3 regions of the Pseudomonas monsensis genome follow, and region 2 is predicted to be linked to each of the others. Evidence: riboswitches for the same ligand, from Rfam matches in the RefSeq annotation. Region 2 holds a riboswitch; each other region holds the start of a gene.
The links. A riboswitch is a leader RNA that binds a small molecule or an ion and turns the genes downstream of it on or off. The one in region 2 is predicted to bind cobalamin.

Region 1 (3,273 bases), 760 kb from region 2:
CAGCCCCTGCTCGCTGTCGCGCCAGCCGGGCTCGTTGTCTTGGGCGCAGATGGCCTGAATCACCGCAATGTTGCGGCGAAACGGCCGCAGGTGCGGGGCTTCCGGGCTGGACTGGGCGAAACCGGTGGTATTGAGAATGACCCCTGCCTCGACTTCATCCAGCCAATCCTCGACCACGCTCAGGCAGCCCGGCTCTTTCAGACTGGCGACGGCGATCGGCAGCGGATTGAGCCCCGCCGCCTGCAAGCGCTGGCAGAACACGTCGATGAACGCGGTATTGGCCGCCTGCAAATGCGAGCGATAAAACAACACCGCCGCCACCGGGCATTCCGCCAGCCAGTCGGCTTGCCAGTCAGCCAGTGCGGCGCTGGTTTTGTCCGGGTGATAAATCGCCGTACGCGGCAAGGCTTGCGGCTCGCCCCACAGGTAATCACGGGCGAGCCAGCGGTTGGCCAGGCAATGAAAGAAATCCAGTGCATTGCCCAGGCCACCCTGACGCAGGAACTGCCAGAGGCGGTCGCGATCTTCGGCGGGCACGGTGCTCAGGTCACTGAGCTCCGGGTCGGGGCGATCATCGCCCGGTACCAGAATCACCTGCACGCCGCGCTCCGACAGCTCGACCAGCCGCTCGACGCCGTAGCGCCAATAAGCGATGCCGCCGTGCAGCGAGATCAAAATCACCTTGGCGTGGCGTAACACCTCGTCGACGTACAGATCGACCGACGCGTGATTCTGCACCTGCATCGGGTTGGCCAGACGCAGGCTCGGGTAATCCTCGGGCAACTGCTGCGCGGCTTCGGCGAGCAGCGCCAGGCTGGAATCGCCGCTGCACAGGATCACCAGCTCGGCGGGGGTTTGGCCAAGGTCGGCGATATTGTCATCCGACACGAAACCGCCGGGCTGGGTCCTGAGCAGGTGCATGGTTTAAACGCTGAGCGCGGCGCGCAGTTGCGCTTCGAGTTGTGCGGCGTCGAGTTCCTGACCGATCAGCACCAGACGGGTGACGCGCGCTTCATCGGCGCCCCACTGACGGTCGAAATGCTTGTCGAAACGCGTGCCCACGCCTTGAATCAGCAGGCGCATTGGCTTATTCGGAATGGCGGCGAAACCTTTGACACGCAGGATGCCGTGCTTGACCACCAGTTGCGTCAGTGCGTCGAGCAGCAGGCTTTCGTCGGCTTGCGGCAGTTCGATGGAGATCGAATCGAAGGCGTCGTGATCATGGTCATCGTGGTCGTCATCGCCTTCACCATGGTGGTGATCATGATGGCTGTGGCGGCTGTCGATGTGTTCTTCGGAACCGGCGCCGAGGCCGATCAGCACGTCCAGCGGCAGACGACCGTTGCTCGCTTCGATGATTTTCACCGCCGGCGGCAGTTCTTCGGCGACTTCAGCGCGTACACGCGCCAGATCTTCAGGGCTGGTCTGGTCGGCTTTGTTCAGAATGACGAGGTCAGCGCTGGCCAGTTGATCGGCGAACAGTTCGTGCAGCGGCGATTCATGATCGAGGTTCGGATCGAGTTTGCGCTGGGCATCGACTTGATCCGGGAACGCAGCGAAAGTGCCGGCGGCCACGGCCGGGCTGTCGACCACGGTGATCACCGCATCAACAGTGCAGGCGCTGCGGATTTCCGGCCACTGGAAAGCCTGCACCAGCGGTTTTGGCAGGGCCAGCCCGGAAGTTTCGATGAGGATATGGTCGAGATCGCCGCGACGGGCCACCAGTTCGCGCATCACCGGGAAGAACTCTTCCTGAACGGTGCAGCACAGGCAGCCATTGGCCAGTTCGTAGACCCGGCCGGTGGCTTCTTCTTCGGTGCAACCGATGGTGCATTGCTTGAGGATTTCGCCGTCGATGCCCAACTCGCCAAACTCGTTGACGATCACCGCGATACGACGGCCCTGGGCGTTGTCGAGCATATGCCGCAGCAGCGTGGTTTTGCCCGAACCGAGGAAGCCGGTAACGATGGTGACGGGGAGTTTGGCCAGTGTTTTCATCGGTATGCCCTTTGGCAAAGCGGCGGGCATACGGGACGAGAACCGGCAACGCGCATGCGCGCCGGAAGCGTTCGCCACCGGATCACCCCGCCCGGTTGTAGTGAGAATCTGTGACGAGGCAGGTCTCCTGGCTGACGGCGTTCAGGCTTGGCCTGGCATTCGCTGCGCCTTCCCGCTGGCTCTTTGATCGAGCTGGCAGTGGCGTGGCAGCGAACTTCACCGTTCACAGTTGCGGGGGCAGCCGCGGCTTTGACCGCGTTCCCTTCTTAGCTTCGGCATGTGCCGAAGAACCTCGAAAGCGCAAGGCTACGCATGGTGTGGGGATGGGTCAATGTTTGGATTGGGGGCGTATCCGTTTCTGCGGGTGTTGCTGATTAGGGTTCCGCCCTTACGGCGGGTCACTTTTTCCAGACGCCGAAAAAGTAACCAAAAAGGCTTTACCCTGACGTTCGGCCCTCGCCTAGGCTCGGGTCCCTTCGCTCCGGGATCTATCCGGGGGGCATCGCCTCCGGTTTGCTTCGCTGCACCTCCTCTCGATGTGTTTGGCTGCGCCAAACGGTCGCTACGCTCCCACCCCCGGCTAAATCCCTCCACTCAGCCTGCCGACGGGCGCTGAGATCAAAAGCGGTACTCGAGCTAACGCTCATTGTGTTGAGTGGTGAGAAGCAAGGGCTGTGGGCTGTGGGCTGCCTTTGTTTTTTTGTGGGAACTGGCTTGCCAGCGATGACGGCCAGCCAGCCGACCAATCCCTAACAGAATGCACTCAACCCCTGTGGGAGCTGGCTTGCCAGCGATAGCGGCCTGAAAGCCGACCAGGCTCTTGCAGACTGACGCCGGGGGCAGCCTTTTTGGTTATTTTTCGCTGGGCCGGCATTCCGGCGTCTGGAAAAAGTGACCCACCGTAAGGGCGGGAGCCCAATCAACAACACCCGCAGCAACGGTTATGCCCATTCAATTGACTAAATTCCCCCCCACATGCTCTCCTACACAACTTGTTACGGGTGCCCTTCACAGGGTGAAACGGGAAACCGGTGAATCATGTGCTTTACTCAAAGCCATGTCAGTCCGGTGCTGCCCCCGCAACGGTAAGCGAGCGAAGCGTCAGATCCACTGTGTCCCTGCGGCATGGGAAGGTGACGCTTGCAGGTCGGCCTGACGCCAACCCCTCGTGAGCCCGGAGACCGGCCCGCAACACACAGCGCGCATTTGCGTCGCTGAACCTGACAACCCGCGGTGGGCGGGCGCTGTTCGAACCTCTGCGTGCCTGACTCGCAG
Region 2 (3,273 bases):
TTTCACTCATCAGAAGCGGTACGTGTAGCGAATTTCAGAGGTGAACGGCCGGCCGAGATTATCGACATTGTTCGAACGGCTGGTGACGTAATCGCGGTCGAACAGGTTTTCCATCAGCAGGCTTACACGGTGCTGATGGGCGTGGTCGAGGTAGCGATAAGCATCGGCATCGACCACCGAATAGTTGCCGTACTGCACCTGCTTCGAACTCTTGATATCGCGTATGTAGCGGATCGCGCCCCCGGCCCCCCACATACGATTTTCCGACTCATAACCCACCCTTGAGCGGGCGAAGAACCCCGGGATGTCGTTGATGCTCACGCCGCTGCGCGACTCGGTGAGATTGCGCGTCAGGTCCGCTTGCAGGCTCCATCGCTGGGTGAGCGCCAGTTTCGCGTCGGCCTCGAAACCGCGCATGCGGATCTGCCCCTCACCGTTGACCCACTGCATGCCGTCGAGGGTGATCAGGTCGTCGATCTTGCGTTTGAACAGGCTGACGCTGGCGCTGAATTCGCGCTCGAGCAGAAAGCCCTGGTAGTCGACACCGAGTTCGGCGTTGCGGCTTTTCTCCGGCTTGAGGTTGCGGTTGCCGATCTCGTCGCCCGGCTCGTTGACGAACAACTGCTCGGCATTCGGCAGTTTGTAGGCGCTGCCGTACTGACCGCGCACGGCCCAGTTATCGTTGAGGTCGTACAGCGAGGTGAGCATGCCGACCGTGGCGCCATCGCCGCCGCTCATGGCTTCGTGACGAATGCCGAGGCTCGGGTGCCAGTCGGGCAGGGCGGCGATCTGCGGGCGCAACTGCGTGTAGATCGCGTGGGCTTCGGCCTTGTCGTTGTCGATCACCAGCACATCGTCCTGACCCTTGAACCACTGGTTGTCGGTGCCGAACACCAGCACATGACCGCCGGGCAATAGCGCCTTGCCTTCGGCCTGTACGCCCCAATCGGTGAAGCCCCAGTAGTCGTTGTGGTTGATGACCTTGGTACCGCCGCCATCCACGTTGTTGACGCGGGTGTAGCGGGTGTCCCAGTCGTTGATGTGGCCTTTGACGAAGTAGCTCACGCGCTCGTTGACGGTCTGTTCGAAGGTCGCCGTGGCGATCTGCTGCACACGGTCGTTGGTGGTGTTGTGGTTGTTCAGCGGGCGGGCGAAATCGAGGTTGGCGTCGGCGTACTGATAGAACAGTTCCAGCCGCGCGTCATCGGCGAACGATTGAATCGCCTTGCCGCCGAAGGTGGTGACTTCGTAGGCACGGTTTTTCTCGCTGACGTTCTTCATGTCGCGGTTGCGGTACGGCTGGTAACCGTCGGAGACGTTGTGGCTGGCATAGGCGAGCAAACCCAGTTCGCCGAAACCGTTGCTGAAGATGTTTTCGACCCGGACGTCTTCGGTCGTGCCGCCAAAGCTGTCCACGCCCAGATTCACTTCGCCGGCGGCTTTGCGCGATTGCGGGCTGCGGGTGACGATGTTAATCACCCCCGAGACCGCCTGGGTGCCGAACAGCAGGCTTTGCCCGCCCTTGAGCACTTCGATGCGTTCGATGGCGTTGGCCGGTAGGGTGTCCAGGTACAGGCCGCCGTACAGACGATTGTTCAGGCGCACACCGTCGAGCAGGATCAGCGTGTCGTCGTTACGGCCGCCGAGCAACGAATAGGTGCCGTAGTCGAACGGGCCGTTTTTCGGCGCCACGTACAGGCCGGGAATGAACATCTGCAGGACACGGCTGACATCGGCGCCGGGGCCGGCACGTTCGATTTGTTCGCGGGAAACCCTCTCGATTTTGCTGCCGTACTGCGCCATGTCGGCGACGGTGGTGGATTCCACTGACGGCGCGGAAACGATTTGCTGATCGAGTTGCAGTGGCGTGTCGTCGGCCAGCAGCAAAGGGCTGAGCAGGCAGCCGAACAGCAGGGTTGGTGCAGAAGTGTTGAAAGGTCGAATCATTGTCTTCTCGAAAAGGATCTTCGCAGAAGAGCATGCAGGAGAAGGCATCGCGCACAGCCAATACCGGCCCATGCCCGCCCACCGCAGGATTTTGCCAAACGCATTTCAGGCCGGTCTCCGGGCTCGCGCGTATCGAGGCTTTCACCTTCCCATGGCCGTCTGGCCACAGTGGTCTGTCGAAAGCATCACGCGCCTACCGTTGCGGGGGCAGCACCGGACTTGTTCGCAATGAACGTACCGGTTTCCCGTTTCACCCCAAGCACGGCGGCAGGGGGCACCTGAAACAGGCCCGCATCTGAACACTCGCAACAGCGTTCGTCAACTTCTGACGGGACTTCTGCTCACATCGGTTTCAGCGCCGCAAACTGGCTGCTCAGCCACGTATAGAGCTGTGACACGGCCGGGGTGATCTGCTTGCGATGCGGGCATACCAGGCTCAACGGCGAGGTCTCGCCGGGTTGCTCCGGCAGCAATACAAGCAGGCGACCTGACGCGATGTCGGCGCTGACATCCAGCCAGGATTTGTAGGCGATCCCTTCGCCGTCCAGCGCCCAGCGCCGCACCACGTCGGCGTCGTCGCTGAACAGCGGTCCCGAGACTTGCACGGTCTGATTGCCCAGGTTCCACTTGTCGTAGACCCGGCCAGTCTGCAAATAGAGCAGGCACTGATGATCCAGCAGTTCATCCGGGGTCTGCGGCTGGCCGTGGCGTTGCACGTATTCAGGCGAAGCGACCAGCACCCGCCGGTTCCACGGTGCCAGCGGCAGCGCTACGTAGTTGGCATCCACGTTGGCGCCATAACGAATCGCCACGTCCACCGGGTCGCGAAACAGATCGACCATCTGATCCGACAGCACCAATCGCAAGGTCAGCTCCGGGTGCTGGCGGCGGAACTGCGTCAGCCACGGCAGCAGGATATTGCGTCCCAGATCCGACGGCGCAGTGACTTGCAACACGCCGCGCAGGGTGGCGTTTTCCCCCCGCAAATTGTCCTCGCCCTGCTTGAGGGCTTCGAGCACCGCGTGGGCGGTGGGCAAGTACTGCTCGCCTTCGGCGGTCAGGCGCAGGCTGCGGGTGGTGCGGGCGAACAGGCGCACATCCAGTTCGCGTTCCAGCCGCTTGATCGCGGCAGCGACCTGGCCGGGCAGTAAATCAGCCTCCAGCGCAGCAGCGGTAAAACTGCCCAGCGCGGCGCTGCGGGTGAATAAACCGAGATCGTCGATGCGGATCATTTTCACGCCTGCAGTGAAAGTGTTGGCGCATTCTGCCGGTTTTTCTTTGCCCGAGGGAAGCCGAAGATGGCGGCCAGTGACTGCCACAGCCCTT
Region 3 (3,273 bases), 1.7 Mb from region 2:
CGCTGCGCGTCCTTCTTCTTTATCCAGACCGTTTTCGCCGACGTTGCTGTTCGAGCCGACGGTGACGTACAGCTTGCTGCCGTCCTTGCTGGCGATGACGTTTTTGGTCCAGTGGTGATTCAGCGTGCCGCCCGGAAGATCGGTGACCTTGATCGGCTGCGTCTTGATCTCGGTCGCGCCGGGTTCGTAGTGAAAGCGCAGCAGGCGATCGGTGTCGGCGACATACAGGTCATTGCCCACCAGTGTCATGCCGAACGGCGAGTTGAGGTTTTGCAAAAATACTGTGCGGGTCTCCGCTACGCCGTCGTGATCGGCATCGCGCAGCAGGGTGATGCGGTTCGGGCTCGGCACGCCGGCACCGGCCTTGCCCATGACTTTTTTCATGACCCAGCCACGAATGCCGCTGCTGTCGTCCGGTTTCGGCGGCGCGTTGGTTTCCGCTACCAGCACGTCACCGTTGGGTAGTACGTAGAGCCAGCGCGGATGATCGAGGCCTTCGGCAAACGCGGCCACTTGGGTGCCGGCCGCAGCGGTTGGTTTGCCGCCGGCGGGCCAGCCGACTGCCGGAGCGATGTTCACTGTCGGGATCAGGGTCTTGTTCGGTTCGGGCAGTTTCGGTGACGGGCCGGTGCCGTCGGAGACTTGCAGGCTGGAGGATTCACCGCAGGCGGTGAGCCCTCCGGCGAGGGCGATGACGAAAGCGAGTCGGGTTTTGCGCATTACTGATCTTCCCTATGAATGCATTCCTAATCATAGAGGAGCTGACGCGCCCGATGGTTCAACCGCTTAGCCACGGGCCTCTTTGAACAGCACGGCGATGCCCGGGTGATAGTTGCCGGCTTCGCTGCGCAGTTTTCGGTAGGCGTAAGGGAAGTACCAGGCGACCGCGCAGGTGTGTTCCTTTTGCAGATCGTCGACCATGTCCTGCAATTCTTCAGGGCTGGCGCTGTGCTGGGCCTTTTGCGGGGCGACGAACAGGCAGCCAAGCCGCAGATCACTGGCGTAGCTGATGCGTTTGGCGTCGCTGGTAATGTCCTGCAGGGCCTGGGTCAGGTTGAGGTTGTTGACCCGTGGCCAGCGCTGCGTGGCCTGAATGAAGGCGCGGTCGTCAGTCCCGGCGATAAACAGATCGGCGCGGGCGTTGCGCTCGCCATCCTCGTTCTGTTTGCGGGTGGGTGTCTGGCCGAGGGTCACCAGCTCGGCCATCCAGGCTGCCGCCGAGAGCAATCCGAGATTAGCGTTCTCGTCATGCCAGTAAGGCGTGTCGCTGTCGCCGCGCACGGCGTTGTAACGGTCGATACAGTCAAACCAGCGTTCAAGCACCGGGCGCAGGAATTCCAGGCGCGGGTTGCTGATGATCATGCCTTGCATCGTCATCATCCTTATTGTTGTGATGGGCTTTTCCGAGAAAAGCATGGCTCTTTGATATCACTTGTATCAGTGTGGCACAAGATTGGCGTCAGATAATTGATCGACGGCAGTTATTCGACCGATGTCCCCCTCTTTAATTGACGCTCCACCCCCAACCCTCTAACCTTCGCGGCTTGTTTCAGGTGCTCTGTGACACCCCGTCGACAGAGTGAAACAGGGAAGCCGGTGAGGGTTGTCTTCGCGCGAAGAGCCACCACAATCCCGGCGCTGCCCCCGCAACGGTAAATGAGTAAAAGCTGCGCCTTGAGCCACTGCCTCGACAGAAGCGGGAAGGCGCGCAGCCAGGCGCATCGCCGCTCATGAGCCCGGAGACCGGCCTGATCCATCCAGCGGCATCACGGTGGGCGATGCCAGGCTTTTTGCCGTCTATTCTTGTGCCTGCCCGCCGTTATTCAGCCTCAACGGAGAGCTCCCCCATGACTGATTCCCCCGAGCGTGATGAACGCCATCTGGCGCGCATGCAGCGCAAAAAAGCCGTGATCGACGAGCGCATCGCCAACTCGCCCGATGAGTGCGGTCTGGTGCTGGTGCTGACCGGCAACGGCAAAGGCAAAAGCAGTTCGGCGTTCGGCATGCTTGCCCGCGCGATGGGCCACGGCATGCAGTGCGGCGTGGTGCAGTTCATCAAGGGCCGTAACAGCACCGGCGAGGAACTGTTTTTCCGCCGCTTCCCGGAGCAAGTGCGCTTTCATGTGATGGGCGAGGGCTTCACCTGGGAAACCCAGGATCGTCAGCGCGATATCGCCGCCGCCGAAGCGGCGTGGGAAGTGTCCCGCGAACTGTTGCGCGATCCGTCGATCGGCCTGGTGGTGCTGGATGAATTGAACATCGCCCTCAAGCACGGCTACCTTGACCTCGATCGGGTACTCAGCGACTTGCAGGCGCGTCCGCCGATGCAGCACGTGGTCGTCACCGGTCGCGCAGCCAAGCCGGAAATGATCGAGATGGGTGACACCGTCACCGAAATGGGCATGCTCAAACATGCCTTCCAGGCCGGCATCAAAGCGCAGAAAGGCGTCGAACTTTGAATCAGCCACGTCACTGCCCGGCGGTGTTGATCGCCGCGCCGGCCTCCGGTCAGGGCAAGACTACCGTCACCGCTGCGCTGGCGCGTTTGCATCGCAATCAGGGGCGCAAGGTACGCGTCTTCAAATGCGGCCCGGACTTTCTCGATCCGATGATTCTCGAGCGCGCCAGTGGTGCGCCGGTGTATCAACTGGACATGTGGATGGTCGGCGAGCAGGACAGTCGGCGTTTGCTGTGGGAAGCGGCCGCCGAGGCCGATCTGATCCTGATCGAAGGTGTGATGGGCCTGTTCGACGGCACGCCATCAAGCGCCGATCTGGCGCGGCATTTTGGCGTGCCGGTACTTGGCGTGATCGACGGCACCGCGATGGCGCAGACTTTCGGTGCGTTGGCGCTGGGCCTGGCGAAGTATCAACCGGATCTACCGTTCGCCGGCGTGCTGGCCAACCGCGTCGGCACCTTGCGTCACGCGCAATTGCTCGAAGGCAGCCTCACGGAAGGCCTGCGCTGGTACGGTGCATTGTCCCGCGAAACCGGAATCGAGTTGCCGAGCCGGCACCTCGGTCTGGTGCAGGCCAGTGAGCTCAATGACCTGGATCTGCGTCTCGACGCGGCCGCCGAAGCATTGGCCAGCAGTTGCGAGGTAGCGCTGCCACCGGCCGTGGAATTTGCCGCGCCTGAAGTCATCACTGCCGAACCATTGCTCGAAGGCGTGCGCATTGCCGTCGCCCGCGACGAAGCCTTTGCCTTTATCTACGGCGCCAGCCTCGACCTGTTGCGGGCGATGGGCGCCGAGTTGAGGTTCTTCTCGCCGAT

Region 1: another riboswitch for cobalamin. It lies ahead of cobW (cobalamin biosynthesis protein CobW); the one in region 2 lies ahead of HV782_RS16920 (TonB-dependent receptor plug domain-containing protein).
Region 3: another riboswitch for cobalamin. It lies ahead of cobO (cob(I)yrinic acid a,c-diamide adenosyltransferase); the one in region 2 lies ahead of HV782_RS16920 (TonB-dependent receptor plug domain-containing protein).

The regions. Positions count from the first base shown of each region.
Region 1 is NZ_CP077087.1:3,078,067-3,081,339, reverse strand. Features, by position in the region: gene cobN (cobaltochelatase subunit CobN) at 1-921, opposite strand, end outside; gene cobW (cobalamin biosynthesis protein CobW) at 925-1,998, opposite strand; cobalamin riboswitch at 2,099-2,308, opposite strand; cobalamin riboswitch at 2,981-3,202, shown strand.
Region 2 is NZ_CP077087.1:3,839,384-3,842,656, reverse strand. Features, by position in the region: gene HV782_RS16925 ((2Fe-2S) ferredoxin domain-containing protein) at 1-10, opposite strand, end outside; gene HV782_RS16920 (TonB-dependent receptor plug domain-containing protein) at 10-1,947, opposite strand; cobalamin riboswitch at 2,039-2,244, opposite strand; gene HV782_RS16915 (LysR family transcriptional regulator) at 2,289-3,179, opposite strand.
Region 3 is NZ_CP077087.1:2,103,926-2,107,198, forward strand. Features, by position in the region: gene HV782_RS09215 (PQQ-dependent sugar dehydrogenase) at 1-720, opposite strand, end outside; gene HV782_RS09220 (hypothetical protein) at 787-1,371, opposite strand; cobalamin riboswitch at 1,535-1,766, shown strand; gene cobO (cob(I)yrinic acid a,c-diamide adenosyltransferase) at 1,848-2,459, shown strand; gene HV782_RS09230 (cobyrinic acid a,c-diamide synthase CobB) at 2,456-3,273, shown strand, end outside.